Linked DNA regions of Sulfurisphaera tokodaii str. 7. The main gene of each other region encodes a partner of the protein of the gene in region 2 in a complex. Links are inferred from orthologs where the notes say so. Each region holds a gene or a part of one and is shown on either strand. Other genes may lie near its edges.

Evidence for each region.
Region 1: the proteins of STK_RS02950 (region 2) and eif2g are in contact, whole or in part, in a crystal structure (PDB 2QMU), measured with the Saccharolobus solfataricus proteins. The link is inferred for Sulfurisphaera tokodaii str. 7 from one-to-one orthologs. Residues at the interface, in WP_231918336.1 of Saccharolobus solfataricus: Met1, Leu2, Arg4, Leu5, Tyr6, Lys8, Leu9, Pro10, Ile106, Lys108, Lys109, Glu110, Lys111; in WP_009988771.1 of Saccharolobus solfataricus: Trp33, Pro65, Glu66, Gln148, Val151, Asp152, Val154, Ser155, Lys156, Ala159, Leu160, Tyr163, Arg164, Lys167, Ile180, Ile181, Pro182, Val183, Ser184, Leu186, His187, Ile189, Asn190, Asp192, Ser193.

Annotation. Positions count from the first base shown.
Region 1 is NC_003106.2:389,343-405,380, reverse strand. The notes cover bases 6,236-9,098. They hold eif2g (translation initiation factor IF-2 subunit gamma), read left to right. Parts: upstream 6,236-6,970; coding sequence 6,971-8,227; downstream 8,228-9,098. Other genes in these bases: STK_RS02165 (DNA-directed RNA polymerase), read left to right, coding at 8,634-9,098; STK_RS02170 (PIN domain-containing protein), read left to right, coding at 8,191-8,622; STK_RS02180 (30S ribosomal protein S6e), read left to right, coding at 6,321-6,962; STK_RS02185 (CbiX/SirB N-terminal domain-containing protein), read right to left, coding at 6,236-6,255. Also shown: STK_RS02225 (3,4-dihydroxy-2-butanone-4-phosphate synthase), read right to left, coding at 1-37; STK_RS02215 (DUF2208 domain-containing protein), read left to right, coding at 635-1,402; STK_RS02210 (cobyrinate a,c-diamide synthase), read right to left, coding at 1,373-2,686; pcn (proliferating cell nuclear antigen (pcna)), read left to right, coding at 2,734-3,471; STK_RS02200 (5-methyltetrahydropteroyltriglutamate--homocysteine methyltransferase), read left to right, coding at 3,471-4,439; STK_RS02195 (methionine synthase), read left to right, coding at 4,432-5,448; STK_RS02190 (30S ribosomal protein S15), read left to right, coding at 5,455-5,916; more of STK_RS02185, read right to left, coding at 5,893-6,235; more of STK_RS02165, read left to right, coding at 9,099-9,185; transcription elongation factor subunit Spt4, read left to right, coding at 9,185-9,388; STK_RS02155 (GTP-dependent dephospho-CoA kinase family protein), read left to right, coding at 9,403-9,891; STK_RS02150 (2,3-bisphosphoglycerate-independent phosphoglycerate mutase), read right to left, coding at 9,940-11,181; STK_RS02145 (CDC48 family AAA ATPase), read right to left, coding at 11,178-13,421; rgy (reverse gyrase), read left to right, coding at 13,485-16,038. UniProt on the Methanocaldococcus jannaschii protein: eIF-2 functions in the early steps of protein synthesis by forming a ternary complex with GTP and initiator tRNA.
Region 2 is NC_003106.2:507,802-523,892, reverse strand. What follows is about bases 8,917-11,832. They hold STK_RS02950 (translation initiation factor IF-2 subunit beta), read right to left. Parts: upstream 10,660-11,832; coding sequence 10,174-10,659; downstream 8,917-10,173. Other genes in these bases: STK_RS02945 (tRNA (N(6)-L-threonylcarbamoyladenosine(37)-C(2))-methylthiotransferase), read left to right, coding at 10,695-11,832; STK_RS02955 (DUF424 domain-containing protein), read right to left, coding at 9,872-10,168; STK_RS02960 (60S ribosomal export protein NMD3), read right to left, coding at 9,156-9,866; rnhB (ribonuclease HII), read right to left, coding at 8,917-9,159. Also shown: STK_RS03005 (MoaD family protein), read left to right, coding at 1-116; thiD (bifunctional hydroxymethylpyrimidine kinase/phosphomethylpyrimidine kinase), read left to right, coding at 94-1,440; STK_RS02995 (HD domain-containing protein), read left to right, coding at 1,461-2,000; ppa (inorganic diphosphatase), read left to right, coding at 2,023-2,541; STK_RS02985 (glycosyltransferase), read left to right, coding at 2,538-3,797; STK_RS02980 (type II/IV secretion system ATPase subunit), read right to left, coding at 3,778-5,505; STK_RS02975 (type II secretion system F family protein), read right to left, coding at 5,547-7,427; STK_RS02970 (TGS domain-containing protein), read right to left, coding at 7,460-8,539; more of rnhB, read right to left, coding at 8,533-8,916; more of STK_RS02945, read left to right, coding at 11,833-11,894; STK_RS02940 (thiolase family protein), read left to right, coding at 11,949-13,133; STK_RS02935 (translation initiation factor aIF-1A), read left to right, coding at 13,177-13,503; STK_RS02930 (serine protein kinase RIO), read left to right, coding at 13,508-14,278; STK_RS02925 (KH domain-containing protein), read left to right, coding at 14,278-14,823; STK_RS02920 (hypothetical protein), read right to left, coding at 14,797-15,333; STK_RS02915 (DUF1152 domain-containing protein), read right to left, coding at 15,398-16,091. UniProt on the Methanocaldococcus jannaschii protein: eIF-2 functions in the early steps of protein synthesis by forming a ternary complex with GTP and initiator tRNA.

The DNA.
Region 1 (16,038 bases), 120 kb from region 2 along the record:
TCTCAAGGTTTTTCCTAATCTCAGACTTTTGAATCATCAGATAGAATTTTAATCAAAAATATAAAAGCGTATGTACTAATGGCCTTTATATCTTTTCAATGTAATAAATACGATTACTGAAATTAGTAATATTAGTATATATAAAATGTACATCAAATTATATTTAGAGAAAGAATTACTATTAGATATAAAGTTACTGATATCAGTACGAGTATCATTTATATAACTTACATTTCCAACAATTTTTATATATTGTCCTTTAGAAGATAATATAAATATAGTCATATTACTTACATATAAATAATTAATTTCTATCAAAGTTATTTTCTTAGAAGAGTTATATACAATTATAGGTACAAAGATCTCAGAATTGTTACTAAATGATATATTTAAAAAAGAGCTATTATGTATGTAAACATAAATATAAGGAGAGTAAGTTAAATTAAAACTTATATTAATTTCTAGAGGAGTCTTCTGATAAGTTTGTATTATATAAATGTTTAACTCACAATTAGTTGATGGTAATACATAAGTATATCGGCTTGTTAATGTAAAGGAATATGATACTAAAGATGTTAGGACTAGTAAAATCAAACACATATTTATTAAGGTTTTAGAGATATTAATATTAGTCATGTCTACCTATCCCCAAGGATATCCTAATCCATATAACTGGAAAATGATACTGATCTCACAAGCACTAATGATTTTAATGTCTTTTGTATTATCACTATATCCTCAATATTTCCTCCCCGTTTATATTCTTTATATCATAGTAATTCTCGGAATTACTAGCGTTATGACAATGAGAAGTAATCCTATACTTAGTGAAAGAAAATATTTATCAGATATATCGAACTCAAGAACCCTTTTTGAGGAGAAAAAAGCAGGAGAACTTGTCCAGAAAGATGAAGAATATATGAAGAAAATGCAAGAGTTTGCTATGGCTAGTTTCAAATCCTTTATGTATATGATAATATATATTATTGCAATATTTGTGTTTTATGATGAAGTTTTGCTTAAAATAGTTGGAAGTATATCTGGATATGAAAGACTCTTAGTATACATTATTTATTTTGAAGCATTATTCTTGTTCAATATGTTCGTGTATAGAAGATTAGTAAAATTCCAAGCTATGGAAGTAATGGCACCACAAAGTTATAAAATTACAGAAAAGGGTATATTATCAACGGATAAAAGTGGAATATTTTTACACTCTAGGCATCTAGTTAATGCAGAGATAAAAGAAAATAGAGAAAAGAGATATATAGAAATTCATTCTCAAACATCTAAATTGCCATACAGAATTAGACTATACACCACAGAAATAGATAGGTTATTAGAAGTACTAGATAGAGTAAAGAAACTTGAATTAAAAAGACAACAATCCTCTAGCACTTGAAAAATGAAAATGAGAATAAGACGCTAATGTATTATAGACAATGGCTCCATCTTTGTTTTCCCATATTCCTTTCCCTATTCTATTTTTCATAGAGAATTTTACATCGTTACCTAAATTAATAGCTTTAGATACATGAAATTCGTGACCTCTAAGAACCTCTCCTTTCCTTCCTAGTATATTATCTGATAAAACATCTAGCTCCGTATAACCAATCGTGAGTTTGTCCTTAGCCTTAATGCTAATATCAAACAAATTAACCATTTTATAGCTTTTATCAGCTATAATTTCTTTCGATAAATACATTAGACCCCCACACTCTGCCAAAATTTTTGTACCTTTTTCGGCTTCTTTTTTAATCCATCTTATGGTACTACTAGATTTCTCAAGTTCATTTAGATGTAATTCTGGATAGCCGCCACCAACATAAATTAAACTTGGATTATCAATTTTTTCATTTAATAAAGGACTGAAAAATTCTATTTGATATTTATATCTTAATAAATCTATATTTTCTGAATAATAAAAATTAAATGCTGAATCATATGCTATTGCAGCTATTCCTTTTTTAGTATCTAATTCATCATTAGATATAGCCTCATCTACTTCCTGTAATTCTTCTGCTGAGTTAGCAATTTCAATAATTTTATCTATGTCAACAGACTCTTCTATAGCTTTAGATACGGATTGTAAAACATTTTCAGTCTCTTTGAAATCCTCAGTTGTAAAAAGCCCTAAATGCCGTGAAGGGACAGAGAAATTTCTATCGTATTTTATATAACCTAAAACTTGAACTTCTTTTATAGAACTCTTACAGTAATTATAATGCGTTTCAGACCCTATTTGATTGAAAATTACTCCTCTAATTCTTGCGTTTCTATAATCTTTTAATCCTTTTACTATAGCTCCTACAGTACTACTAACGTTACTACAGTTTACTACTAGAATTATCGGGGTCTTAGTAACTTCAGAAAGTTCATAAGTGCTATAATTCACGTTAATTCCATCATATAATCCCATTACTCCCTCAATTATTCCAATATCATAGCCTTTCCCATATCTTATTAAACTCTTCTTTACTCCCTCAATTCCCATTAACCATAAGTCTAAATTAATCGAAGGAACTCTAGCAGCTAGTGTATGATATTTTGGATCAATAAAATCTGGTCCTGCCTTAAAGCCCCTCACTTTCATTTTCCTAGATAAAACTCTCATTAGGGCAGAGGATATTATTGTTTTGCCCGAGTTACTTCTATCTGAAGAAATGATTATACGAGGAAACCTCATAAGAAAAAATAAGAAACTGATTAGATTAAATAAATATGGGATAGTAAATGCATATAGTTTACGATGACGTAAGGGATCTGAAGGCTATTATTCAGGCTTTGCTTAAATTGGTTGACGAGGCTCTGTTTGACATAAAACCTGAAGGAATACAACTTGTAGCTATAGATAAAGCTCATATTTCTTTAATAAAAATAGAACTTCCTAAAGAAATGTTTAAAGAATATGATGTACCAGAAGAATTCAAGTTTGGATTTAATACACAATATATGAGCAAACTTTTAAAGGCAGCTAAAAGAAAAGAGGAGATAATTATAGATGCAGATTCTCCAGAAGTTGTAAAGCTCACTTTAAGTGGTGCATTAAATAGGGTATTTAACGTAAATAACATAGAAGTATTGCCACCAGAGGTACCCGAAGTCAATTTAGAATTTGATATTAAAGCCACAATTAATGCCAGTGGTTTAAAGAATGCAATAGGCGAAATAGCCGAAGTAGCAGATACACTATTAATTTCAGGTAACGAAGAAAAGGTTGTAGTTAAGGGTGAAGGCGAAAATAAAGTAGAAGTAGAATTCTCAAAAGATACAGGAAGTCTTGCAGACATAGAATTTAATAAGGAATCTTCTTCTGCATATGACGTCGAATATCTAAATGATATTATATCTCTTACGAAGCTATCAGATTACGTCAAGGTAGCATTTGCGGATCAAAAACCTATGCAGTTGGAATTCAACATGGAAGGAGGGGGGAAAGTTACTTATTTGCTTGCCCCCAAATTATCCTGATGAGAATAGAAACAGCACTAATCGGGAGCTATCCTAAACCAGTGAGAATCGCTAAAATAATTTCAAAGAAAAATAATGGAAAAATATCTGAGGAGAAATATCTGGAGCAAATATTCAATTTTATGAGTAATTTTTTTGAGATGATGAAATCCTTTAATGTTGATTTTACTACAGACAGTATGATAGAGTGGGATGATATTGCAGACTTAACATATTCTTTCCTTACCAATGTTAAAAAGGGAAGTCTAACGAGATTTTTTGACAATAACTTCTACTATAGACAAATTGTAATAAATGAAAAACTGAAGTACAAAGAGGATAATACATACATTAAATATTTTGAAAAAGCTAAAGAGCTTTCAAAAAGTTATAATTTTAAACTTAAAGCAGTAATTTTAGGACCATTAACTTTTCTTAAACTTTCTGAAAATCAATACTACAAAAACGAAGAAGAGTTAATGAAGGACTATGCTCTAATAGTAAACTCACTACTGAAGAACATAAAAAGCGATGTAGTAGAAATTCACGAACCCTCAATTTTCCAAAAAGGAATAAAGAAGGACTTATTGAACACTCTTCCAGAAATTTACAATACAATGCTAGAAAATATAAACAATGAAATACATTTATTAACTTATTTTGATATAAATTTTGATAGATTAGAAAATTATATGAAATTGCCAGCAACTATTTATGGATTTGACGTGACTGAAAGCAATAAAAATAAGCTTGGTAGGCTGTATCAATTCCTAAAAGGAAAGCAAGTATATTTTGGAATCCTAGATTCAAGGACAACAAAAATGGAAAAAATTGTTACAATTAAAAGAATAGTTTCTACTGCATCCGAAAAAGGAATAGAAAGGTTAATTTTAGGTAACTCCTCCTTTAATGATTTTATACCAGAAATAATAGTTCAGAAAAAATTTAAATTATTACAAAAAGCAAAGGAGATGATCTTAAATGGATGAATTACCAATTCTTCCAACAACAGTTATAGGTAGTTATCCTAGACCGAAATGGTTAAGAGAAGCAATACGATTACATAAAGCCGGAAAAATTTCTGATGAAGATTTACAAGAAGCTTTTGATGATGCAGTAGTTACAGTATTACATGATCACGAGATAGCTGGAGTTGATGTACCCACTGATGGAGAAATGAGAAGAGATGAAATGGTAGAATTTTTCGCAGAAAGATTAGCCGGATTTAAATTCTATGGACCAGTTAGAGTATGGGGGACTAATTATTATAGAAAACCATCCGTAGTAAGCAAAGTTGAGTATATTAAGCCTATGCTAGTTGATGAATTTTTGTTCGCTAAATCTGTATCCTATACTGAAAATCTAAAGATTACTATCACCGGACCATACACAATAGCTGAATGGTCATATAATGAATACTATAAAAGTAAAAAGGACTTAGCGTTTGATCTGGCTAAGGTAATTAATAGTGAAATGAAAAAGTTAGTAGAAGCTGGTGCAAAAATTATTCAAGTAGATGAACCAGCTATCCATACTCATAAAAATGAAGTTGAATGGGCTATAGAAGCTGTAAATGAGTCCATAAAGGGAATTAACGTTAAAGTTGTAATGCATGTATGTTATGGCGAATATAGTTATTTAGAGCCTTACTTAGATAAATTAAATGTTGATCAAATTAATTTGGCATTAAAGAATTATAACTATGAACCAGTAAAACTGTTTAAAAAATGGGATAGAGAAATTGGAGTAGGAGTTATAGATGTTCATAATAAAAGAATAGAAACACCAGAGGAAGTTGCCAATGACTTAAAAATGTTACTAGATTACTTTAAACCAGAAATGATATGGGTAAATCCAGATTGTGGATTAAAGCTTTTACCGAGAAAAATTGCATTCCAAAAACTACTCAACATGGTTAAGGGAACGAAAATTGTAAGAGAAGAACTTAAAAATAAAGGTTATAATAGTACTTCACTAAAGCCTTTGGTAAATAGGTGAATTAGAGTGAATAAGAAACGTCCTAATGGTAAGTCACATTCTACAAGGCCAGTTAGAAGTGGAGCACCTAAGTGGGTTAGGTTTACTAGAGAAGAAGTAGAATTATTAGTAGAAGAATTAGCCAAAAAAGGTTATTCACCTAGTATGATAGGTATAATTTTAAGAGATCAGTACGGTATTCCTCTAGTAAAACAAATTACTGGAAAAAAACTCACTAAAATCCTAGAAGAAAAAGGGCTTGCTCCAAAAATACCCGAAGACTTGTTTAATTTAATTAGAAAAGCAGCGAACGTAAGGAGACACTTGTTTGAACATCCTAAGGATAAGAGGGCTAAAAAAGGATTAGAAGAAATAGAATCTAAAATTAGAAGACTTGCGGATTACTATAAGAGAATAGGTAAATTGCCTAAAGAATGGAAATATGAGCCAGAGAAAGCAGAGCTATTAGCTTCTGGTGCTGCTTCTTAAAACTTCTTCAACTCTTTCTTTTAAAATTTCTGCGATCCTTTCATCAACACCTATAGGTTCTGCAATCATAATTTTTACACCTTTTATTTCTTCTAATTGTTTTGGTATATCTCTTTTAAAGTGAGTACCAGCTGCAAATAGTAAGGGAACTACAATAATTGTATCTACACCATTACTAGCTAATTTCTTTGCAGCTTCTGTTATACTAGGTTGATTAAATTCTATAAAGCCATATTCAACTAAATCAAAATATTTTCTCAAAAGATTGGCGTATTGAATTGCAACATCTTGCCATTCTTTAATTTTACTACCGTGTAGAACTAATAATACTCCATACATACGTATTTTATGTACTTCGATTTTAAATACTTGTATTCTAATTTACCTTACCAAGGGATATTAACTTGCCAGACTTTAAAATTGTTATATCTGATCCACAAACAAAAGAATCTAAAATAAAGAAAGTAAAAGTAAAAGTATCTGATCAAATTCAATCAATTCAAGGAGAAAAAGAAGGAAAAGCTTTGCCCATTGCGAAAATAAATCAGAAGTTAAAGGAGGAATTAGGTTTAGATACTTTACTAACATTACAAACAATAAAACAAGAAGGAGACAAAAAAGTGAAAGTAAAAACCCATTTTAAAATAGAAATTGACAATAATGTTCCCTCTGACGAAGTTTGGATTGCAGCTAGCATAGCAGAAAAATATGGAGCTAATGAGTTTGAAGCAGAAGCTTATAGGACTAAATCTTTTCAATTATCTATAGATCAATCAAAATTAAGCAATATTATAGGAGCAAAAATTGGTGATGTAATAGAATTAAATGTGTCTGGAATACCTCTAAAAGTAAAGATAACTGGTGGATCTGATAATTCTGGTTTCCCAATGAGATATGATGTTCCAGGTGGAGCCAAAAGAAAGCTATTATTAAGTGGACCTCCAGGTTTCTATCCAGAAGAAGACGGAATGAGAAGAAAAAAAACTGTTAGAGGAAATATGATTACACAAGATATAGTTCAGATTAACACTATAATTATTAGGTGATTATGCTTTTGTCTTGGCCACAAGTTCAACCAGAAGTTAACATAGGTGTAGTTGGCCATGTAGATCATGGTAAAACTACATTAGTCCAAGCGATTACTGGAGTTTGGACTTCAAAGCATAGTGAAGAATTAAAGAGAGGTATGACGATAAAACTTGGATATGCAGAAGCTAGTATAGGTGTATGCCCCAACTGTAACAAGCCAGAAGCATATGTTACAGAATACTCTTGCAATCAGTGTGGAAGTGACGAAAAACCACAATTTCTTAGGAAAGTATCTTTTATTGATGCACCAGGGCACGAAATTTTAATGGCTACAATGTTATCTGGAGCAGCACTTATGGATGGCGCGTTACTTGTTGTAGCAGCTAATGAACCTTTTCCTCAACCACAAACAAGAGAGCATTTTGTTGCTTTAGGCATTGTTAATATAAAAAATTTAATTATAGTACAAAATAAGGTAGACGTAGTAAGCAAAGAAGAAGCGTTAAAACAGTATAAGCAAATAAAAGAATTTCTAAAGGGTACCTGGGCTGAAGACGCTCCAATAATTCCAGTCAGTGCGTTGCATAAAATTAATATCGATGCGTTAATAGAAGGAATTCAAAAGTATATCCCAACTCCTCAGAGAGATCTTAGCAAAGATCCAATCATGTTAGTTATTAGAAGTTTTGATGTAAATAAGCCTGGGACTCCTTATAATGAACTGAAAGGAGGAGTAATTGGAGGTAGTATTATTCAAGGAAAACTAGAAATAGGAGACGAGATAAAAATCTTACCAGGATTAAGGCATGAAAAACCTGGCGGTAAAGTAGAGTATGAACCGCTTTACACAACAATTACTTCTATTCGCTTTTCTGATTTAGAAGTAAAAGAGGCTAAACCGGGTGGTTTAGTAGCTTTAGGAACTGAATTAGATCCTTCCTATGTTAAGGCTGATAGTTTAGTTGGTAGTGTAGTAGTTAAATCGAGTAACAAAAATGTTTCTGTTTTATGGAATTTAAAAATTGAAAACTATCAATTACTAGAAAGAGTTGTTGGAGCAAAAGAATTAGTTAAGGTCGAGAATATTAAGAAAGGCGAGGTACTGATGTTAACATTAGGTTCAGCAACTACCTTAGGTGTAGCAAAAAACATTAAGAATGACGAATTAGAAGTAGAATTAAAAAGGCCTTTAGTAGTATGGGATAAAGATTTAAGAGTTGTTATAAGTAGACAAGTTAGTGGAAGATGGAGACTAGTAGGTTGGGGAATAATAAAAATTTAGGAGTATTAGTTGATACTAATATACTTCTTTATATATATCACGGTTTTGATCCTTTTGAGAAGATAATTCAATTTCTAGATTATAAGCCAGTTTTCTATATACCTAATATAGTTCTAAAAGAGTTAAATAAATTTCTTAATTCTAAAAGTATTATTATGAATAAGAAAGCCAATTTAGCTTTACAATACCTTAATACATATAAAAATTATTGGAAAAGCATAGAAGGTTATGAAAACATGAGAGTTGACGATGCACTTATACAAATATGCAAAGACTACGATTTGTTTTTATTTACAAATGATACTAGACTTAGACATAAAGCTAAGCTTAAAGGGGTAAGAGTTATTTATCTAAGACAGAAGAGTAAAAATATAAAGGTAGACATCATTATCTAGTCTGATATTTTATGTTTAAACTAATTAAAGCAAAGGGTATAATACGCATTCCTCCTGAGTATTTTGGGCAACCACTAGATGAAATAGCACTACAAATTTTAAGGCAAGAATATCAAGAAAAAATGATTAAAGACCTTGGTTTAGTCCTCGCTGTACTAGACGCTAAAGTAAGTGAAGAAGGATATATTATATTCGGAGATGGTGCAACGTATCATGAAGTTAGTTTTGAAATGCTAGCTTTTGTTCCAATAATTCAAGAAGTTGTAGAAGGTGAAGTTAATCAAGTAGATAATTATGGGGTTTATGTAAATATAGGACCAGTTGATGGATTAGCACACATTTCACAAATCACTGATGATAATCTTAAATTTGATCAAAATAGGGGAATTCTTATAGGAGAAAGGAGCAAAAAAATAATACAAAAAGGGGATAGAGTTAGAGCAAGGATTATTAGTGTATCTACAAGTGGTGGAAGAATGCCTAGAATAGCTTTAACGATGAAACAACCGTATTTGGGAAAAATTGAATGGATATCACAAGAGTTAACAAAGGCGAGTAAATAATGCCCGGAAAAAATAAAGAATTTAAAGCTTGTAAGAATTGCAGAGCATTAGTACCACAAGATACACCTAAATGCCCAGTTTGTGGATCAATTAGCTTCAGCGATGATTGGAGCGGAATTGTAATCATTTTGGATCCTGAGTCAGAAACAGCAAAATTATTTGGGGCTACTGTACCTTGGAGATACGCAATAATAGTGAAATAGATTACTGTTTTGAAATGCCAGACTCTATAAAAAAGGAATTAACAAGACCTTATGGTTTTTTATTTACAAATAATGATATCTTTATAAATTTTATACTTGAGAAGAAAAATAATAGATTAATTACAGTAGGTGATGTTGTCACATCGACGTTATATGATCGCAATATAATTCCTTTTTTATCAATAATAGATGGAAAAACGAAAAGGCAAATAAAAGTTAAAACTGTTAACGAAAATGTTATTAAAGTAAAAAATGAAAAATCAACCATTAGATTTTCTGTAATGAAAATTATTAAAAATTTATTAGACAAAAACGAGAGGGCAACAATCTTAGTTGACGGGGAAGAGGACTTACTAGTTATACCAGTAGTTATCTTTGGTAGAAATAACGATATTATTGTTTACGGACAGCCTAATGCTGGTGCAGTAGTTATAATAAATAATCATTTTGTAAAAATAAGAGTAAAACAAATACTAGAAAAATTTTATGTAAAAAAATGCTAAAATCCGACCTGCGCGGGGTCATCATTCAATCAGACCTTTCGAGCCTCTTCATGCGCCATATTTTTCTGCTCTGTTAGAATAATTTAGTAGCAAGTTTATAACATCAAGACCCCTTATCCTTAAAGAACCTCTTCTTGCTTCTCTTTCATTAAAATCATTTACTACATCATTAATTATATCATAAGGAACGTATAATAAGAATGGAACCGGATCACCTGTATGTTCCTTAACTTCTACTGGCGTTGTGTGGTCTCCACTAATAGCAATAACTAACTCACTTCCTAATTTATCTAATATTCTTCCAATCATCTCATCCATTTTATTAATAGCATATACTTTTCCATCTACATTACCATCATGTGAAGCCGCATCTGTAGCCTTTAAATGCAAAAATACAAAATCATATTCTTTTAATAACTCTACAGCAGCATCAGCTTTTCCTAAGTAATTAGTATCTAAACCTCCTGTAGCTCCTGGAGGAGTGACAACTCTCATTCCAATCTGCTCACAAATTCCTTTAATCAACGCAGTCGCTGATACAGCAGCCGCTTTAAGCTTTGTGTAGCTTTCAAATTGAGGAAGCTCAACAAACTCAGCAGCGCCTCTTAGTAGTATTATATTAGCTGGTAACTCTCCTTTACTTACCCTTATTTTATTTATTTCTGATGAATTTAAAATTTCGTAAATTTTACGTGTTAATTTATTTATGATATTAGCAGTAAACTGGCTTTCTGGCGAATTATCCAGAGGCTTACTCTCCAAAACTTTTTTATTTACTTCATGAGGATCAGTGTCACTAACTTTATCAGTAAGCCCTTTACCACTCAAAACTACAGCGACTCTATGTTCTGTCCCATGATAAAACCTAACCTTAACTCCATCTATCTCTCCTATTTTCTCGTTAAGTTCTTTTACTAAATCGTCTGCTTCCTCTATTTTCCTTCCTGCTCTTCTATCAACTACTATAAACTCGTTATTTACAGTAGCAAAGTTTCCTCTAAATGCTACATCACTTGCTTTGAGCCTAGCACCAGCACCTATAGCTTCGAAAGCTCCTCTACCTCTATAATATTTATGTGGATCTAAACCAAACATTGAAAGATGCGAAGTATCACTCCCCGCAACAACACCTGGTGAGATGGGATCCATAAGACCTATAATTGAATTCTTTAAAAGCTCTCTTATGTTAGGTTTATCCACATATTCTAATGGCGTTTTACCTTGAAGTTTCCTTACTGGCCTATCTCCTAAACCATCTGCTATAAAAAACAATATCTTATATTGTTTCATAATACTGACCTCTTTAATTCTTTTGCTAGTCTTTCATATCTTTGTATGTCAGCTGCTGTTAAACTTGGTTTAACTACTTCTAAAGCTTTATTAAAATCTTCTTTTGTTACAATAACTTTTGCATTATTCATACAATCCCTCATTTTACTATTATAACAATCAACATTATTCTGACATTGATCTTTGGCTTTCTTGTCACAATCATTGAATATCTTTCTCATAGCATTAATTGTAGCTTCTCTTACCAAAGCTTCAATATCTGCACCTGTGTAGCCTTCTGTTTTTTCAGCTAGCTCGTCTAATGTAATATCTTCAGCTAATGGCACATTCCTAGTATGAACTTTCAAAATCTCAGCCCTAGCCCTCTTATCTGGCGGAGGAACATAAATCAACCTATCAAACCTACCAGGCCTCAACAAAGCAGGATCAAGAATATCAGGCCTATTAGTAGCAGCAATAACGACAACCTTATTTAGGGGCACAATCCCGTCCATTTCTGCTAGTAGTTGGTTTACTATTCTTTCTGTTACGCCACTGTCTGTTGTTAGTCCTCTCATTGGTGCTATTGCATCTATTTCATCAAAGAATATTATTGTTGGTGCTGCTTGCCTAGCCTTCCTAAATATTTCCCTAATAGCCTTCTCACTCTCACCAACCCACTTTGATAAGATTTCAGGACCACGAACAGCAATAAAATTAGCACCACTCTCAGTAGCAACAGCCTTAGCAAGCATAGTCTTACCAGTACCAGGAGGACCAAACAACAAAATACCCTTAGGCGGAGTTATTCCGCTTTTGTTAAATAGTTCTGAAAATCTTAAAGGCCATTCTACCGCTTCCCTAAGCTGTTGTTTAACCTCTTCAAGACCACCAATATCATTCCAATGAACTTTTGGAACTTCAACATAAACTTCTCTAAGGAGAGTTGGCTGTATAGATTTCATAGCCTCTAAGAAATCTTGCATAGTAACTTTTAATTCCTTTAAAATTTCAGCAGGAATTCTTTCTTGTTCAAGATTTATTTTTTTCTCAGCTATAAACCTTCTTAACGCATTCATAGCGGCTTCTTTTGCTAATGCTGCTAAATCTGCTCCAGTATATCCGTATGTAATTTCTGCAAGTTTATCTAAATCTACATCTTCTGCTAATGGCATATTTCTTGTATGTACTTGTAGGATTTCTTTTCTTCCTTTAGTATCTGGAGGTCTAATCTCTATTTCCCTATCGAATCTTCCAGGCCTTCTTAGTGCTGGATCTACCGCATCTGGTCTATTTGTAGCACCTATTACTATTACTTTTCCTCTACCTTTAATTCCGTCCATTAATGTTAATAGTTGTGCTACAACTCTCTTCTCAACTTCACCAGTAACTTCCTCTCTTTTAGGTGCGATAGAATCTATTTCGTCAATAAATATTATAGCTGGGGCATTTTTCTGTGCCTCTTCAAATATTTCTCTTAGTCTTTGTTCGCTCTCACCATAGAATTTACTCATAATTTCTGGGCCGTTAATTGTATAAAAACTAGCTCCAACCTCATTAGCTAATGCCCTAGCAAGTAAAGTTTTACCATTTCCTGGAGGACCATATAGCAAGATTCCTTTAGGTGGTTCGATCCCTAATCTTTGGAATAATTCAGGGTGCCTTAAAGGCCATTCAACTATTTCTCTGATTTTTTGTTTAGCCTCTTCTAAATCGCCTATATCCTCCCATGTTACTTTAGGATATCCGCCCAATTCACTTTCTTTAGCTGGTTCTTCTCTTATCTCAAGGTTTGTAGACTCTGTAACATATACATAATTTGAAGGTTGAGTATTTATTACTATGAAATCTAATGTACCAGTGTAAATTGGGACTGGTATTGTTTCTCCCTTTGCCAACGGTTTATTCATTAGTTGGTCTTTCACATATTCTACGAAACTTCTATCAAATCTTATTGGCTGTGTAGGTGCAAGAGTTATCTTTGTTGCTGGAGTTACATTAGCTTTCTTTACCTTTACATCATCGCCGATCCCCACTCCTATAGATTTCCTAATATACCCATCAATCTTTATTTCGTCATCAGAAATATCATAAGAAGGCATAGCTTGAGCTAGGGCGGAACCATTTGGACCTATTATTTCAATGTAATCTCCAGTTTCAATCCCAAGTTTTCTCATCGTGTAATCTGATAATCTTGCAATCTTTTTTCCTACGTCTCTTTGCCTAGCTTCACTTACTCTTAGACTGACCTCTTGGCTCATTATTTTGAACTATGCAATCTTTTAAATAAGTCTAACTGTTACATAAATTAGTGATAGGGAATCTTGAACACTATCCCTTCATCAAATTACTTATCTTCATGTCCTAATTGCGGCAGAGTAATCTCAGCTGAAAGACTCTATAAAGGATCCGTATGTAGTGAGTGTCTTGAAGAAGATCGTGAATTTAATAGCATTAGAGAATTAGTCAATGAACTAAGTAGGTTAAATAAACTAAATAGACTAAACTACATAAAAGAGGTTCTAAGAGAATATGATATTTTCGTTGAATTATTTAAAAGAATAATAGGCTTTCCTCCATTTGGACCTCAAAAGAGTTGGATTATAAGAGTTTTAAGAAAGGAAAGTTTTGCTATAATTGCTCCTCCAGGTTTAGGTAAAACCACATTTGGTATTATTACCTCATTATACTTTTCCTCAAAGAATTTTAGATCTATTCTTATATTTCCTACAAGAAGCTTAGTTAAGCAAGCAGTAGATAGAATATCTATGTATTCTAATAAAACTAATATAGAAACAAAACTTTTATACTATCATTCTGGCATTAATGAATCTCAAAAACAAGAGTTATACAAAGCACTAAATGCAGGGGATTTTAATATCTTTATTGCAACAAATAGATTTTTTATAGATAAAATAAATGAACTAAAAAACATAAAATATGATTTCATGTTTGTAGATGACGTTGATACAGCATTAAAATCTAGTAAAAGTGCTGAAACCATACTTAATTTAGCTGGATTTTCAAAAGATGATATTTTATCAGTAAAAGAGCTTCTACGAAAATCTAGAGAAGATGAATCAGTATATACAAAAATCCAGGAAATAAGAGGAAATAAACTTAAAGGGAAAACTATCGTATTTTCGTCAGCAACATTAACTCGTGGTAATCCAGTACTTTCTGCATTAATGGGCTTTAGACCAGGTAGTTCTGTGATTTATTTGAGAAAAATAATCGACACATATGCATATCTACCCAATAATGATGATGATGTAGTAAATCTATTAAAAGAACTTCTAAATAAGCTAGGTGAAGGAGGACTTATCTTTGTACCAGTTGATAAAGGTCAAGAATATGCAAAATTCTTGGAAGCAAAATTGAGTGATAGTTTTAATGTTGTTACGATAACCTCATCTAATACTAATAAAATTGAAGATTTCGCAAATGGTAACATATATGCTCTAATAGGATCTGCAACTCATTATGGAATCCTAGTAAGAGGAATAGATATACCTTGGAGAGTTAAGTATGCTATTTTCGTTGGAATTCCAAAATTTAAGTTCAAGATAGGCGAAGTAATGAATTTAGTTGCATTATCTAGAATTTTAAGTATGATAGGTCTAATTACTAAGGATCAGGATATTGTAAGATTAGCTGGTAGAGTAAGAGGAAAACTAAGAAAGTTAAGTCCAGCAGCAATTTCAATGCTAACAAATCAAGCTAGAGAGGGTAAGCTTGAGGATGAAACTTTGCTTAGAGCCTATGAAGTCGTAAATAAATACTTAGAAGATAAGGATATTCTTAAAAAGATAGCTGAACTGGGAGATCTCGTAATATCAAACGGCTATATTCTCATGCCTGACTATCTTACATATATACAAGCAAGCGGAAGAACTTCGAGAATATATGGCGGAGAACTAACCACTGGGTTATCTGTTCTCTTAATAGATGATATTAATTTATTCAATATACTAAACAGAAAACTCTCATTGATTCTGGATGAAATTATATGGCAAGAGTTACAAATTAAAAAGAATAAGATAGGCTCTAGTGATCTAACTGAAATAATAAATAAAATTAATGAAGAGAGAGAAAGAATATTAAAGGTAAAAAAAGAGGGAGAAATTGAACCTTCGTTACAGAAAGTTAAAACGGTTTTATTTATTGTGGAATCGCCAAATAAAGCAAAAACCATATCAAACTTCTTTGCGAAACCTAGTATTAGACAGCTTGAAAATATTAGAGCTTTCGAAACCGTTTTAGAAGATAAAATATTAATTGTTGCAGCTACAGGAGGACATGTATATGATTTAACAACTCAGAACATAGGAATTTACGGTGTTGAAGTACAGCAGCAGAATTCTCATTTTAACTTTATACCATATTATAATACTATTAAGAAATGTATAAATGGGCATCAGTTTACTGATTTTGAACAAGGAAATCAGTGTCCTAAATGTCATACCACACAAATAATATTAGATAAAACAGCTACTATAGATGCATTAAGGAAATTAGCCTTAGAGGCAGATGAAATATTAATAGGTACAGATCCGGATACTGAAGGAGAGAAAATCGCTTGGGATATTTACCTTGCTTTAAAACCATTTAATTCTAACATAAAAAGAGCAGAATTTCATGAAGTTACTAGAAAAGCTATCCTCCAAGCAATCAATAATCCAAGACCATTTAACGTAAATTTAGTTAAATCTCAAATAGTTAGGAGAATAGAAGATAGATGGATTGGATTTAAACTTTCAACTAAATTACAAGAAGATTTCTGGAAAGAATATTGTAAGAACTATAATTGTAAAAGCGAAGAAAATAAGAATTTAAGTGCTGGAAGAGTCCAATCACCAGTACTTAATTGGATAGTAA
Region 2 (16,091 bases):
AATTAGTGAAACATACGACGGGTATTTGGAAATTAGAAATAAGAGATGATGGAGAATTTTGGGTAGTTGCTGGAAATACTAGAGTGAGAAGAAATGAAAAAGGTAGTAGCACTTAGTGTGGCAGGAATAGATACTGGTAATGGTGCAGGAGCAGAAACTGATATAAAAGTTTACGAAATATTAGGAGTACATGGTACGTTAGTAGTTTCTGCTATAACTGCTCAAAACACCAGAGGTATAAAAGATATACTTGTCATTGAAAGAGATTTTTTTCAAAAACAACTAGAAACAGTTCTAGAGGATTTTGACATAAATAATGTTAAGATAGGAATGATTTACAATAAGGAACAATATGAAGTTGTAAAGGAATATTTAGAAGGAAAGACCATTGTAACAGATCCAGTAATATTTGCTAAAGATGGAACTCAGCTAATTAAAGATCTTGAGGATTATAAAAAATATATCCTACCGATTACTACAGTTCTCACTCCTAATGCTGTTGAGGCCTCTTATTTTTCTGGTATTAACATTAAGACTCTTGAGGATATGAAGAAAAGTAGTAAGATAATTTCTAATACATATAATATACCATACGTAATAGTTAAAGGTGGCCATATATCTACGAAGTACAGTTTTGACATTCTCTATGATGCTAAAAAAGATTTCTTTTACCTAGTTGGTTATGAGAGAATTAATCAAAAAAATACACACGGAACTGGTAGCGTATTCTCAACAGTAATATCGGCCGAATTAGCAAAAGGAGAAAAAATATATAATGCGATAAGAATTGCTAGAGATATTCTTCAAACTTCTATTGAATATGGTCTTGAAATAGGAAAGGGAATAGGACCAGTGGATCCTCTTGTTTACATAGAAAAGAATGCTTATAAATATAAAGTTATAGAAGATATGTATAAATTTGCTAATTTTGTTGAATCTACTCCTTCATTTTATAAGTTAATACCAGAAGTTCAATCAAACTTAGCCCACTCAATACCTTCATCATATGTTAAAGATCTTAATGATATTGCAACTTTTAAAAATAGGATAATAAGAAATTGGGATAATAAAGTGAGTATAGGCTTTCCAGTAGTTTTCGGAAAACCTACACATACTGCCAGATTACTTCTAGCAACAATAAGAAAAGGAGAAAGAGCTACGGTTCTTATTAATTTAAGATATGATGAAAATACAATAAAACTTCTACGCTTATATGGATATGATGTTATAGAAATAGATAGGGAAAAAGAACCAGAGCATGAAATAGAGGGAAAAAGTATGCAATGGATAATAGATTTTATATACGAAAATTACGGAAAGATTCCCAATGTAATATTTGATAAGGGAATGAAAGGAAAGGAAGCAATGATAAGAATTTGGACAGAAGATATTGATACAATAATTGATACACTAAATTATATATGTAAAAATTTAAGCTGAAGCTTTGAAATTCTTTTCCCATGAGTTTAGAAAGAGTTATTATAGGATGTAAAAATTTAGTTAGAACTGGTTGGATGCAAAGAGGAGTACCGCCATCAATAGGAGAGACAGTATCCCAGCATAGTTGGGAAGCGGCTGTTTTAGCATATTATCTTGCTAGTAAGCTTAAGGAAAAAGGTGTTAAGATTAATCCTGAAAGAGCATCAGTGATAGCATTATTTCATGACGTTGCTGAGAGTTTGCTAGGAGATTTACCAAAATGGGCTTCTGAGAGAATAGAAGAAAAGGAGGAAATAGAACTTGAAGCTATTAAAGAACTAGGTCTGGATGTTGAATTATTCATAGAATATAAGGAAATGAAAAGCTTAGAAGGAAAGATTGCAAAATTATGTGATAGATTATCTACATACATGCAAGCAAAGAGATATGCTAAATTAGGTTATGATGTTAGTGAAATAATCAAAACCTACGAAAAGGAAATTGAAAACCTCATGAAGGATGAGAAATTATCTTTGATTATTAATGAGATAAATAACTTGATAAAGAATATAAATGGCTAATGAAATCATCTTTTGAGTGAAAATGAAATTAAGCCCAGGTAAAAAGGCACCAGATGAAGTAAATGTTCTAATAGAGATACCTTTAGGATCAAATATAAAATATGAGTACGATGAAGAAGAAGAAGTAGTGAAAGTAGATAGAATCCTTTACACCTCGATGGTTTATCCATTTAATTATGGCTTTATACCTGGTACATTAGAAGAAGATGGAGACCCCTTAGATGTATTAGTAATTAGCAATTATCCATTACTACCAGGAACGGCTATAGAAGTTAGACCTATAGGAATACTCTATATGAGGGATGAAGAAGGAGAAGACGCAAAAATTATTGCAGTGCCAAAAGATAAAGTAGACCCGACATTTTCAAATATAAAGGATATAATTGATTTACCTCAAGCTATTAAAGACAAGATAAACCACTTCTTCGAACACTATAAAGAACTTGAGCCAGGTAAATGGGTTAAGATATCTGGTTGGGGAGGAGTTTCGGAGGCTAAAACTAGAATTAATGAAGCCATAAAAAGGGCAAATTCAAAATGAATATTTTTTCTTTGTTACTAATTTTATCTGCTATATTACCATCTGTTTGGAATCTTTTACAGTCTTATTATTACTCAAAACATCAAATTAACGTTTACGAACCACAAAATAAATCTCAAAAGGGGTTTAGTATAATTGTGGCTGAAAAGAATGAAAGTAAAAAAACTATAGAGGGTTTAATACATAATCTACTAGATATTAATTACGAGAAGTACGAAATTATAATTATTTCCGATGATCCTAAAGAAAAATTTGAAGAAAAATATCGTGAATACATGAACATAGAAAAATTAAAAATCCTTCATAGAAATAATCCGGTTGGAGGAAAAGCTGGAGCTCTTAATTATGGCGTAAAGCATTCAAAGTACGAGTATCTTGTATTTCTTGATTCAGATGCACGAGTAGACAAGGATTTCTTAAGTAAACTAGCATTATATGATTTCAATGTAGCTTCTTATAGATTAAGGATTTATAACGCTGAAACAGATGTTCAAAGATACTATAAAGAGTTCACTGAAAAAGTTATGGATTCTCTTTTTAAGGTGAGATATTATCTAGGGTTACCCATTTTTCCAAATGGCTCAGCGTTTTGTATAAGAAAAGATATCTTAATAAAAGTAGGTGGATGGAAAGAAAATATCATAACAGAGGACCTAGAATTAGGGATTAGATTATTCCTACATAATTACAAAATCAAATACCTTGATGACATAATAGTTTACTCTTTAGCTCCATTTACTTTAGATGATCTTTATAAACAAATAGAGAGATGGTCTTATGGTTCAGCCCAATTACTACTACAATCCTTTAAGTTATTTAAAAAGGGCATTAGAGGTATTGAAGGAGTACTCTATGCCCAGCAATGGGGCATTTACGGATTATTTATTTTCATGTTAATTTTACTCTCTTCACTTAACTTTATCTTAAAAATTCCTCTTTTAGTATTCATATTATCTATTGTAGTCTATGGAATGTCTGTTTCCATATATGCATTAGTATATAAACAAAAAGTTAATAATTACAAGTTGCCTTTAGTGATATTAAATGCTTCAATAGCAGGGTATTGTAAAGGTCTAATTAGACTCCCTTTTAAATGGACGATTACACCAAAAGAAATGGAAAAAGAAGTTAAGAAGGAAAAAATAAAGGTTTGGATAACTATTCCTCTTCTATTTTCATTTTTAAATATAATATTCGGAAATATTTTACCATCAATTATACTATTGTTTTTTAGTATTATGGAGTCTGTTGTTTGATTCCCACCATAGCTTGGACTTCTCTCATAGCTTCTGCTGGTCTTAAACTATACTTAATTATGTACTTCTTCAGTAGCTTGTAACTTTCTTTACTTTGAACTATGGGTCTAGCAGAAGCTAACAACTTAAGATATTCGGCCCTTCTCTCTATCTCAGCCTTAACTTCATCCCAGTTCTTTCCAGCCTCCTCAGTTCTTGCTCTTAAAACTTGCATGGCTTCATAGTCTATAATATGAGTATCAGTTGTTGGATCCCATCTAACTGTTCTCCTTAAATCATTATAAGATACAATCTCGTCTATTGCTACAGCTCTTCTTCTCAATAATATTTTATCTCCAACATATACTGGTAACCTTCTAACTGTAACTATAATATTCATCATAGGAATCCATTCCCTTGGAATATTTAATGGTTCATTCATTAGTCTCTTTATTGCGCTCTCACTATCATAAGCGTGAAAAGTAGTTGCACCTCCGTGCCCAGTTGATATTGCTTGGAATAATACATAAGCTTCTTCTCCTCTAATCTCACCAACAACTATTATATCCGGTCTATATCTTAATGCGAGTTTTAACAAGTCCATTAAAGTTATTTCTTTTCCCATTCCTCCATAAGCTGGCCTAGCATATAGTTGAACCCAATTATCTTGAGCTAATCTTAATTCTGGAATATCTTCTATAGTTAATATTTTCATTGACTCTTTCACTAAATTAAGTATAGAACCTAAAACTGTTGTCTTTCCAGCTCCAGTAACTCCTATAACCATGAAAGATAATTTCATATCTATAGCATACCATAAATAGGCAGCAGCTTGTGGAGATAATACTTTTGAATTTATAAGATCTAATATAGTTATAGGGCTTTCTGAGAATCTTCTTATTACAAACGAAGAACCATTAGCAGAGACTTCTCTTCTAAAAGTTGCCGCAATTCTATCTCCCTTAGGTAAAATACCATCCATTATGGGATTTGCAACAGAAATAGTTTTATTAGATAAGGAGATTAATCTTAAAACTAATTCGTCAATTATTTCCTCTCCGTCAATATTTATATTAAACATTCTCATATTTTTAGTAAATATAATATTTGTTGGAGTATATTCGAATTCTCTATGATATACGTAAACAGGTAAGTTTATACCACTAACAGATATATCTTCTACTTTATTATCTAATAAAAGTGGAGTTATAATGTTATAACCAAACATATTCCTTAACACATAGTATAGGGCAACCTTAAATGGGGTAGATAATTGTTTATACTCTCCTATTTTACCTTGGAAAACATTTAGATCTTTCCTCTTTATACTTAATTCTTCTAAGATTTTACCTAGCTCAACATATTCAGCATTTGAAAGAAGATTCCTCTCAATTTCAGATATTAGTATAACATAATTTTTAAATGTATTAAGATCAAGGGGAGGTTCTACTAAATTATACTTATAGATACCCTTTTCTTCATCATAAGTAATAAATACATGGGGTTTTGCTATTGATAATTCAATTTTATGTGCATCAAAATCTTTTGCTATATATTCTGGTATAATCTGGTTTAAATCTATATCATAATCCGATTGAACTTCTCCTTCAAATGAGGCTGAAGTTACAAATAATGGATAAAGTGAGTATGGTAAATCTAAGTCTATTAATTCTTTATCATTCTTTTTATTAGTATTATTTTTCCCGAATATATTAAGTTTTAAGTCCATTATATATCACCTTTTATTATGCTTTTCTTCTATATAAGCTTTTATAGAGTGGGAGCTACTGGAGATGTAAATGAGAATTTAATACTTAGTGTTAGCAATACTAGAATCATTGTGATTATCAATAGAATTATAGCATGTAAATATCCGTTTGCTATTCTTCCACTAGCTAATTTACCCACCAATAGCCCAGCTGTATATGCATTAAACACAGATGATAATGACGCTATATATACTGCTTTAGGAACTAAAACTTGTGCAGCAGCTAGTGGACCATAACTTGTAATGAAACTACTGGAACTTAATAAGGATATTATAGCTGATGATAATATAATTGTTGCAATTAAAGCTAGAATTGAGCCAACGTAAGGCATATAGAGTAATATCTTTATTTTAGCATAATATTCACGTCTAATTCTTATTTGTGCATCTAATTGATCTGCTAAAGTTTCTACTGATTCTGGTGTTAGACTTCCTATCTCTATCATATCAGCTAACGATGTAAATGCAATTTTTGTGGAGAAATCAATGATAATATCTGAAGCCTTTCTAAAAGCATCCTTAATCGGTATACCTAGATTAATGTATGCATATACTCTTCTTAATATGTTTTGTAGTTTACCTAATTCTTTAGAATCTTTAAGGTTTTTAATTACTGCTTCTGGAGATAATCCTGCTCTTGAACCTTCGCCAATAGCTCTGAGGAATCTAGCTACATAGATATCATATCCGCTACCTTCACTTAATTCTCTTTTTGCTATAATATACGGAGGAATAAGCGACAGTATAAGACCTATTGTTAATCCTATCACAGTAGCTGGAATATAATTTAAATTTCCAGAAAGTGTAAATAGGCCTAACAACATGTATTTAGGAGCTACAGGGATTTGATGAGTGATCTTAGCTATTATAGGCTCTAGAACTATCATTAAAATTATGCCAAGAATAATTCCTACTGGGAACAACATTAAGAAAATCTTGTCAGCTCGCAATTGTTTTTCTGGGAATTTATACTGTGTTTGATCTACTACCCATACAAATAAAATGTTTACAATTGGAATTCCTAGGACAGCAAAAGCCCCTAATATTCCAATTGGTAATACATGCAATTGGGGAAAAACTGCTTCTAGAATTAATATTAAGAAAAAGCTAATAAAACCTGAAGCTAACCATGTAACGTAGCCTTCTCCAACACCCGATAAATTATCCGCAGCTTTTGATGCTTGCAATTCCATATTTTTTAGGATATCCTTAATTTTAGATTGCATTGTCTCAAAAACTGGGGCACCAGTTCTAATCGCTGTAATATATGTTACCATTAGATCATTATATAGTTTAGAAGGAACTATTTTAGTTGACTCATCTATTGCCTTTTCCACTGATTCTCCTAGAAAATTAATCCTTTTCACAATATATTTTGCTATACTATTCATATAATTAAATGCTTTAGTTTTTGAGAGATTTTCAAAGAGTAATCTTGGAGAAAGTCCACTTCTAAGGAATACTAAAAATAAAGCCGAAAATGCTAGAGTTTCAGCCTCAACTCCAATTCTTCTACTTTCTACTTTCTGTGATACGTTAGAAATTAATACTAGGTATGTTACTACTGGAATAATCACACCAAACAATATGAACATAATTCCGCCTACAGCAAATTTAGATAGTTTAGTTAATTCAAATTCTCTTAAAAATATAAAACCTGCAAATAATAACATTACTCCAATAATTATACCTAAAATCAAGAAGAAAAATAACCTTGAAGCATAAATTCTTGGATCATCTGACAAGCCAGCTTGCTTAAGCTTTTTATCTAAGGATTTAGCAAGCGGTTCTACTAGTGATGTTCTATAAAATAACAGATCTATTTGCGATATATTAATCTTTTCATCTGATGGTTTTTTCTTCCCACTAGAAATAACCGCCATATAATATATCTCAACATTATACATATAAGCTTTTATTTAACATGTATCTCTACTATATCACCATCTTCTAATACATAATCAGCACCAACTTTTTGACCTTGGAATTTTACAGACTTTCCCCACACCCTAGCATATTTAAAATTCTCAGCCAGGTCATTATGTAATTTTCTTGCTACATCTATCACAGTAGAGCCACGTTTTAAGGCTAAAGGCTCAGATGTAGGTTTCTCTCCAGGCTCTTTTGTATAAACTCTAATAATATCTAACGATCTGAAAATAGCTTCCTTTAATTTGTTAATATCAAATAGACTCACTACAACAATATCTGATAACGAAAAAGGCTCTTGGGTAGCTATTATAGCCTGTTTATAAAATGCTGTTTCAAATACTTCTTTCTCTATATCATCTAAAGTAACTTCTCCTAATATTTTAACTAACGCATTTTTAATTCCGAAACTTTCTAAATAATTCTTCACTTCAGACTCATTGGTACCTATTAGTTTTCCTAAGAGTACTATCCTTATACCACTATTACCGTATCTACTTCTATCTATTATTACTTTCCCCTTAGGTTTTTTAAGATATATTCCATTATTTTCTAAGAAATCACGAATATTAAAGAACTCCTCTCTATCCTTAACAACTATCAATAATGAGTCCGCATTCTTTACTAAACCAAGCACTTTTCCTACTAATGCTTTAGCCTCAAAAATTAATGGGGGAGGATTAACCAATTGAATTTTGATATCTTGATATTCCATCATCCCTGGGATAGGTAGCTCTTTAGGATCATTTTTAACATTTGTTAAAATTCTCATTAATTTGTTCCTTAATTCATTATTACCTAAGAGTACTACCTGTCCAGCACCTTCTTTTTCTATGAAAAATTGTAGCCCTTTACCTAGTGAGGAAGATTTCTTTTTCTCTAATTGAGCCTCTTCTTTTAATTCTGCTAGCCTTCTTTTAGCCCAATATACTAAATTTTCAGTGCCTTTATGTTTAGGAACAGCACTTAAAAATTCTTGGAGAGCTTTGATTTTCTCCTCTGTAGTTTTAGCATCCATATATTTTAACCATTTTGCCTTAGCCTCAGCTGGTAAGTTAGTTACCATTTTCTAATATAATAATTAGGAGCTATCTCTTGTAAAATTTTCCAACTCCTTCTTATGATAGGAGGCGGAGTTAAATATTCCTTATAAACGTTCTTAACCCAATTTACTGTTTTGGGATCTGAGGGATAACCACTACCAAAATCTCCATATTTTGACTTAAGCGTATCAATTATATTATCTCTAATAACCTTAGCAATAATACTTGCAGCACTTGCCTCTACAAAATAAACATCTGCATTAGTTACAATGTTAGGTTCCATTCCAAGTTTTATAATTTCTTGCTCAACAACTTTTGTATTCCCAACTTTATCTATACTTATTCTAATGGGTTTAAATTCTACTAGAGAATAGATTATTTTTATCATAGCTTTATATGTTAACTCATTTAGATTTTCACTATCAATCTCTTCTGGTGAGACTTTTACTATTGTAAATCCCTCGGAATAAGAACATATAATATCAAACAATTTTTCCCTTCTATTTCTCGTTAATTGTTTGCTATCTTTCACACCTATATTCTTTAAAAACTTTAACCTATCATTCTTAATAGCAACTCCAGCAACAATCATCGGACCAATTAATGATCCTCTACCAGCTTCATCAATTCCAACTACTATCATACTCTAACTGATATAACTAATTTAGCAAATTTTTTACCGTTTCTGATTGTTTCATCTTGATAACTTTCCATAATTTTTACGTCTTTTACCATTGAAGTAAAATTAGAAACTAGCTTTTTTGCTACTGTTTTATTGATGAAATAATAATCTACTCCTTCTTTTCCCTCAACCACATCGGATAAGCTATCTATAATATCATCAGTAAAGAAAGACTCAAAGACTGTTCGCTTTTTAGCGTCAAATTTTCCCTCTTTAAATCTTAGTTGTATAATAGCCTCATAATATCTTGATTTCTTTCTTATACAAGATGTACATAAAGTTCTTTCTATGTTTAAATCAACAACTTTAGTTAAAGTGAAAGGTTTTCCTCTTATTTTGCCTTCAATATTAAGCGTTACAAAAGTATGTCCATTAACGTCTTTCCAGATATTTTCGATATGATAGCTTATCTCTTCTACATTAGGATCTACTTCTATCTTTTTCCCAATTTCTCTATATATTATAGATTCTACGGGTGTTAGAGTTTTATCCTTACTTCGTATCCACTTGCCATTTACCCATTCAGCTCCACATAATTTACAATACTTACCTTTTATACTCTGTGGCAAACTTACGATTTCTTTAGTTTTTATATAACAATCAACGCATAAAGAGCCAATAAATTCCCCTTCCTCTCTACCACATAAAACGCAAAATTTTCGTGCCATAATTCTCACATATTATATATTTGTGCAAACTTAACTCCTTGTATAGAGATTACTCCCTCTTCTTTTAAAAAACCTCTTTTTACTGCTTCTTCTATTATTTTATTTCCTACTATACTGACAACGTTTGCTTCATCTAGAAGTGAAAAAGCGTAATCAAGAGAAACTTCTTGCCCTTCGTAAAATTCCTTATTTATCACTAGATTTACTTCGCCTTCTTTAAATGTCTTACCTATAAGTTCAGGCTCACAAATATTAACAAAAACATAACCTTCTCTCCTTATAATATTTAAGCTAACTTTCATTTTGCTCACAACGGTTTAACTGGTGTTTTAGCACCACAAGCTAAACATGAAATATACCACGCTTTTTTCTCTTTTATTAGAACGGTATCAAGACTTTTACATGTACTGCATTGAACGTAAGTTTTTATAAATCTTTCCATGATTTTATTTATAGAAGCTGAAGAGAATTTTCCTTGAATGACTAATTGTCCGTTTTCATCAACATTTCCTGGAGCTGCTAATTCCTTTAAGATGAATTTTGCACACAGCTTATCTTCTCTTCTTATTCTATCACAATATTCACTAAAATTCTTTATTATTGTGTTATTTCCTATTGATAATATAATCAGATTTGGTAATGACTGTCCACTGACCTTTTGAACTCTTTCAGGTAGTTTTGAATACAATCTGTCCAATAGTTTAATATACTCTTCTTCTGTAGACACAAGTAATCTTAAGAGGTTGAAGTATAAATTACTTATGATTAGTTGTGAAGGTTTATATTGAAACATATGGTTGTGCACTTAATAAAGGAGATTCATACATAATGATGACTTTATTAAAAGATAGAGGGCATGATATAGTTGACAGTTATAATCAGGCTGATGTAATAGTTCTGAATACTTGCGCTGTTAGATTAGAAACAGAAGAAAGAATGAAGCAAAGGATAAAGGAATTGAAAAAAATTGGAAAGAAACTAATAATAGCTGGGTGTTTGGTTAGCTCTCAACCAGCATTAGTAATGAGCCTAGCACCTGAAAGTAGTATTGTTGGAGCACAAAGTATAGATAAAATAGTTGAAGCGGTTGAAAGTAACAAGAGAGGGATATTTCTTGAAGAAAGTAAAGAATTAGTCACGCCTAGAATATTTGAAGGTAAAATTTCAATAATACCAATTGCTGATGGTTGTGCTGGAGATTGTAATTTTTGTATAACTAAATTAGCTAGAAAGAAACTAAGAAGTTATCCTCCAAGAAACATAGTAAATGCCGTTAAAGAGGCTGTTCAGAAAGGTGCTGTAGAAATAGAACTTACAGCTCAAGATACGGCCGCTTACGGATTGGATATCAACTACAACTTAGTAGAATTACTGAAAGAAATATTAGAAATAGAAGGGAATTATATGATAAGAATAGGTATGATGACCCCAGAATTAGCTTTTAAACAAATTGATGAGATATTAGAAATAATTAAAGATAAGAGAGTATATAAGTTCTTACACTTACCCGTACAAAGCGGAGATGATAGAGTTCTGAAGCTAATGAATAGAAAATATACCGTTGATGAATATAGAGAGTTAGTTAAGGAAATAAGAGACAAAATACCAATAGTTAACATAACTACGGACATTATAATTGGTCATCCAGGAGAAGATGATGAAGCTTTTCAGAATACAATAAATCTTATTAAAGAAATAAAGTTTGAAAGAATACACCTAGCAATGTATTCAATACGTCCTAATACGAGAAGCGCATCAATGCCACAAGTGCCAGATTCTATAAAGAAGGAGCGAATGAAAATTGCTAATGAAGTGTATGAAGAGGTAGCATATTCTGTTCACTCTGAATATTTAGGTTCAAATGCTTTAGTTTTAACTACTGAATTAGGTAGAAAAGGCTCAATAATAGGAAGAACTATTAATTATATCCCAGTCGTAATTAAGGATTATGATAAATTAGGTGAGTGGATTAACGTAAAAATTACTGAGGCATCATTTTTTGATTTAAGAGGAAAATTTATTCAATAACGAGACAAATTCAAATGCATAAAAATTTAAAATAGTTTAAACAAAGTGATTAATATGGATGCATATATTGTTTCCGCTGTAAGAACTCCTATAGGAAAATTTGGTGGAGTATTTAAGGATCTACCTCCTTATGAGTTAGGAGCTATTGCAATAAAGGAAGCTTTAAAAAGAGCTAACGTTGACCCTGCTAAAGTAGATATAACAATAATGGGAAATATACTTAGGGCAGGACATGGGCAGGATTTAGCAAGACAAGCAGCAATAAGAGCTGGAATCCCAATGGAAATTGATGGTTATTGTGTTGACATGGTGTGTTCATCTGGTATGGTAAGTGTGATAAACGCAGTACAGATGATAAAAAGTGGGGATGCAGATATAGTAGTAGCTGGTGGAATGGAGAGTATGAGTCAGGCTATGTTAGCAATTAGAAGTGAGGCAAGATGGGGAGTCAAAATGCTGTTAGGTAAAAAATTGGACTTTATTGATACAATGTTGATAGATGGGCTTACAGATCCATTCAACATGAAATTGATGGGACAGGAAGCTGATATGGTTGCAAAGTCACACAATATCAGTAGAAGAGAGTTAGATGAAGTGGCTTATGAAAGTCATAAGAGAGCAATAATAGCTACTGAAAAAGGATATTTTGCTAAGGAGATAGTATCAGTTAAAGTAGATGGCAAAGAAGTTACTCAAGATGAAGGAATTAGAAGGGACACATCCATAGAAAAATTATCTCAACTAAAGCCAGCATTTAGTCCTGATGGTGTACATACTGCAGGAAACTCATCTCAGATTTCCGATGGTTCATCAGCATTAGTTATAGTAAGTGAAAAAATAGTTAAAGAATATAAATTGGAACCAATAGCTAAGATTTTAGGTTATAGTTGGGTTGGAATTGAAAGTTGGAGATTTACTGAAGCACCTATATTTGCTGTTAAGAAATTACTACAGAAATTAAATATGGAAATTTCACACTTTGATTATTTCGAGAATAATGAAGCTTTTGCAGTCAACAATGTACTCTATAATAAATATTTAGGTGTTCCGTATGACAGGCTAAACGTATTTGGAGGAGCAATAGCCTTAGGTCATCCAATAGGTGCTAGTGGTGCCAGAATAATAACGACCCTTATTAATGTGTTATCAACAATGGGAGGAAAAAGAGGAATAGCTAGTATCTGTCATGGTACTGGAGGAAGTACGGCCATTGCTATTGAATTATTAAGGCCTCTATAACTTTTTAGGTTTAAAAAATAATATGAAAATGGTGGCTAACTGATTGGCTAAAAAGAAAACAAATGAGCAACCTTCTGTAAAAGAAGTACCTAAACCAGCAGAAGGAGAAGTTATTTGTGTAGTAAAGAAAATGCTAGGAGCTGAGCATGTACAAGTCATTTGTTTAGATGGAAAAGAAAGACTAGGAAGAATACCAGGAAAAATGAAGAAAAAGATGTGGGTAAAAGAAGGAGATGTGGTATTAGCAGCACCTTGGGACTTTCAGCCAAATAAATGCGATATTATATATAAATATAGCGAAAGTGAGGTTAGAAGATTAGAGGAAGAGCAAGTAGTTTCCGCAGATATCATAGAGCAGCTAAGAGGATGATTTTTTGGAGAGAAAAGGGAAAAAGGAAGAGAAACGAAGGAAAGATGAAGATCTTTTTAAAGTTGTTGACTCAACACTAGATACTCGAACTTACTATCTTCTTTATCAATTATCTAGAAAATTAAACTTAAAAAATATATATGGTGCTATATCCTCTGGAAAAGAAGCCAAAGTTTATCCAGCAATAACAGAAAATGGAAAGTGGTACGCATTAAAAATATATTATGTATCTACTGCTGCAAGTAAAAGAGCATTAGAAAAGTATACATTTGGTGATCCTAGATTTGAAGGTATAAAGGTATCTAATACAAGACAATTAATAAGTGTATGGGCAAGAAAAGAGTTTAAGAATTTAAGTCGTCTTTTCAGAAATGATGTGAGAGTACCAGAGCCGATTTATGTTCTTGAGAATATTTTAGTGATGCAATTTATTGGAGAAGACGGAATCAGGGCACCTCTTCTAAAAGAACTTCCAGATGACGAAATAAATGAGGAGTTGTACAAAGATATTATAGATCAGCTAGATAAAATGGTAAATAAAGCTGAATTAGTGCACGGAGATTTAAGTGAATATAACATCATGGTTAAGGATGGAAAAAACTATATTATAGATGTAAGTCAAGCAGTAGATATAGATCATCCAAATGCACTAGAACTATTAAAGAGAGATATAGAGAATTTAAATACATTCTTTGAAAGTAAGGGAATTGAGATTATTGAGACTGAGGAAATATTAAGGAGATTTAAGATATATGAAAATGAGGACCAAAATTGATGTATATTACTGTACCAGATGACAAAATTAATTTAGTAAAATCAATACTAGGAAGACTAGAAGAAATCAGCAATACTAAGATAGAATTTGATGAAAAAACTAAATCTATAAGAGTAATTCCAAAAGATAATAATGCTTATGAGGCTATGAAAGTTGTCTCAGTTATAAAAGCTATTGGCGTCGGTTTTGATGTTGATGAGGCTATGAAACTTATGAGAGATGATTATGTTCTAGATATTATTGATTTGAAAGATTCTACTAATGGACCAGAAGATATGAAGAGGATTAAAGGAAGAATAATTGGTGAAAAAGGAAAAACTAAGAAAATAATCCAAGAATATACTGGAGTAAATATAATTATTACTGATCACTATGTGGGAATATTAGGTACTATTGAACAAGCAGATATAGCAAAAAGAGCCATAGAGATGCTAATTAAAGGAAAAGAACATTCTACTGTATATAAATACCTAGACAAGGCTGAAAGAGAATTATCGCTATTTAATGTTAACAGAGCTTTAAAAGAGGGACTCGATAATACTTAAACTTTCTTCACTGTATCTGCTAGTATACGTCTTTATTATTCTCTCGTAACCTAACAAAATTTCTCTAGTTTTAGAATTATTGAGAAGCATTTTAAGATTCTCTACTTCGCCTTTATACGCATACCTAAAGAAGTTTAATAATACTTTTTTTGGCATACTTAATATCTCTTCAGTACTGAATAAATGTGGGGATGGTTTCATAACAAGTGTAAGATGAATTCCGTCTAGCATAGCTATCATAGCCAATTTATGTGCAGTATATTCTTTTGTAGGTGATTTACTAGAAGCTTTAACCTCAATGTAATATTTCTTTCCACATTTTTCTGCTTCTAAATCATGAGTTGGTAAATCAACATATCTTACATTTTTGAAGTCCATGTTCTCTAGAACTCTAATTGCCTTATATTCCATTGCAAAGCCTAACAGTATGCCTTTAGCCTTTTGTAATGCGTACTCGATATCTTCATCAGAAAGATCATAAGTATTTTTTAACTCATCAAGTATATTCACAGCTTATATAATTACATCAAAGGTTATAAATTATTTTACATGTTTTAAGAAATAATATAGAAAATTAACAATTAATCTTAAGTCCACCTAATTTCCTTCTTCCTTCACTTCTTATTTGTAATATTTTTTCTGAATCAACATTCCTTGCATTTAACCCAAACTTAGCATACAAATCTAGTTCAAAATTATATTCTGTGTAAATACCAACTTCATTAAGTTTTCTATTTGCATCCTCTAGCGAACTACTATTTTTAACTATGTTATACAGCGGTGATGTATAAGCTACTTTTTTAGGATCAAGAAAAAACATAATTGAAGATATCGGAGAGACTTTCACTTTCCTAGTTCCGTTCCTTATTGGGATTTCACCATAAAGCCCCTTAAATGCTTCAAAAGGAATTCTAGAAGCTTCAGTATTAACATTTGATAATATTATTTCTAAGTCTCTTTCCATGTCTTTATCAATACCTTTAATATCTATTAATCCCTCATTTCTGGCGATTTCAGAAATACGTTTTAGAATATACTCTTGTTCCAATTCTCCGTCACTACCTGCACCTATTGTTGCTAAAAGAACATTAAAACCCATATTTTCTAGCTCAACTAAAGACGCTAACATGAGGAAGTCAATTAATGGACTTCCAAGAGTTTCTTCGCAACCTTTTGCTAATACGTCACCACCTGCATCTACTCCAATAATAAAATTAGTATTTAACCTTGAAGCTAAATCTGCAATTCCTTCTGCAATACTTTTAGGA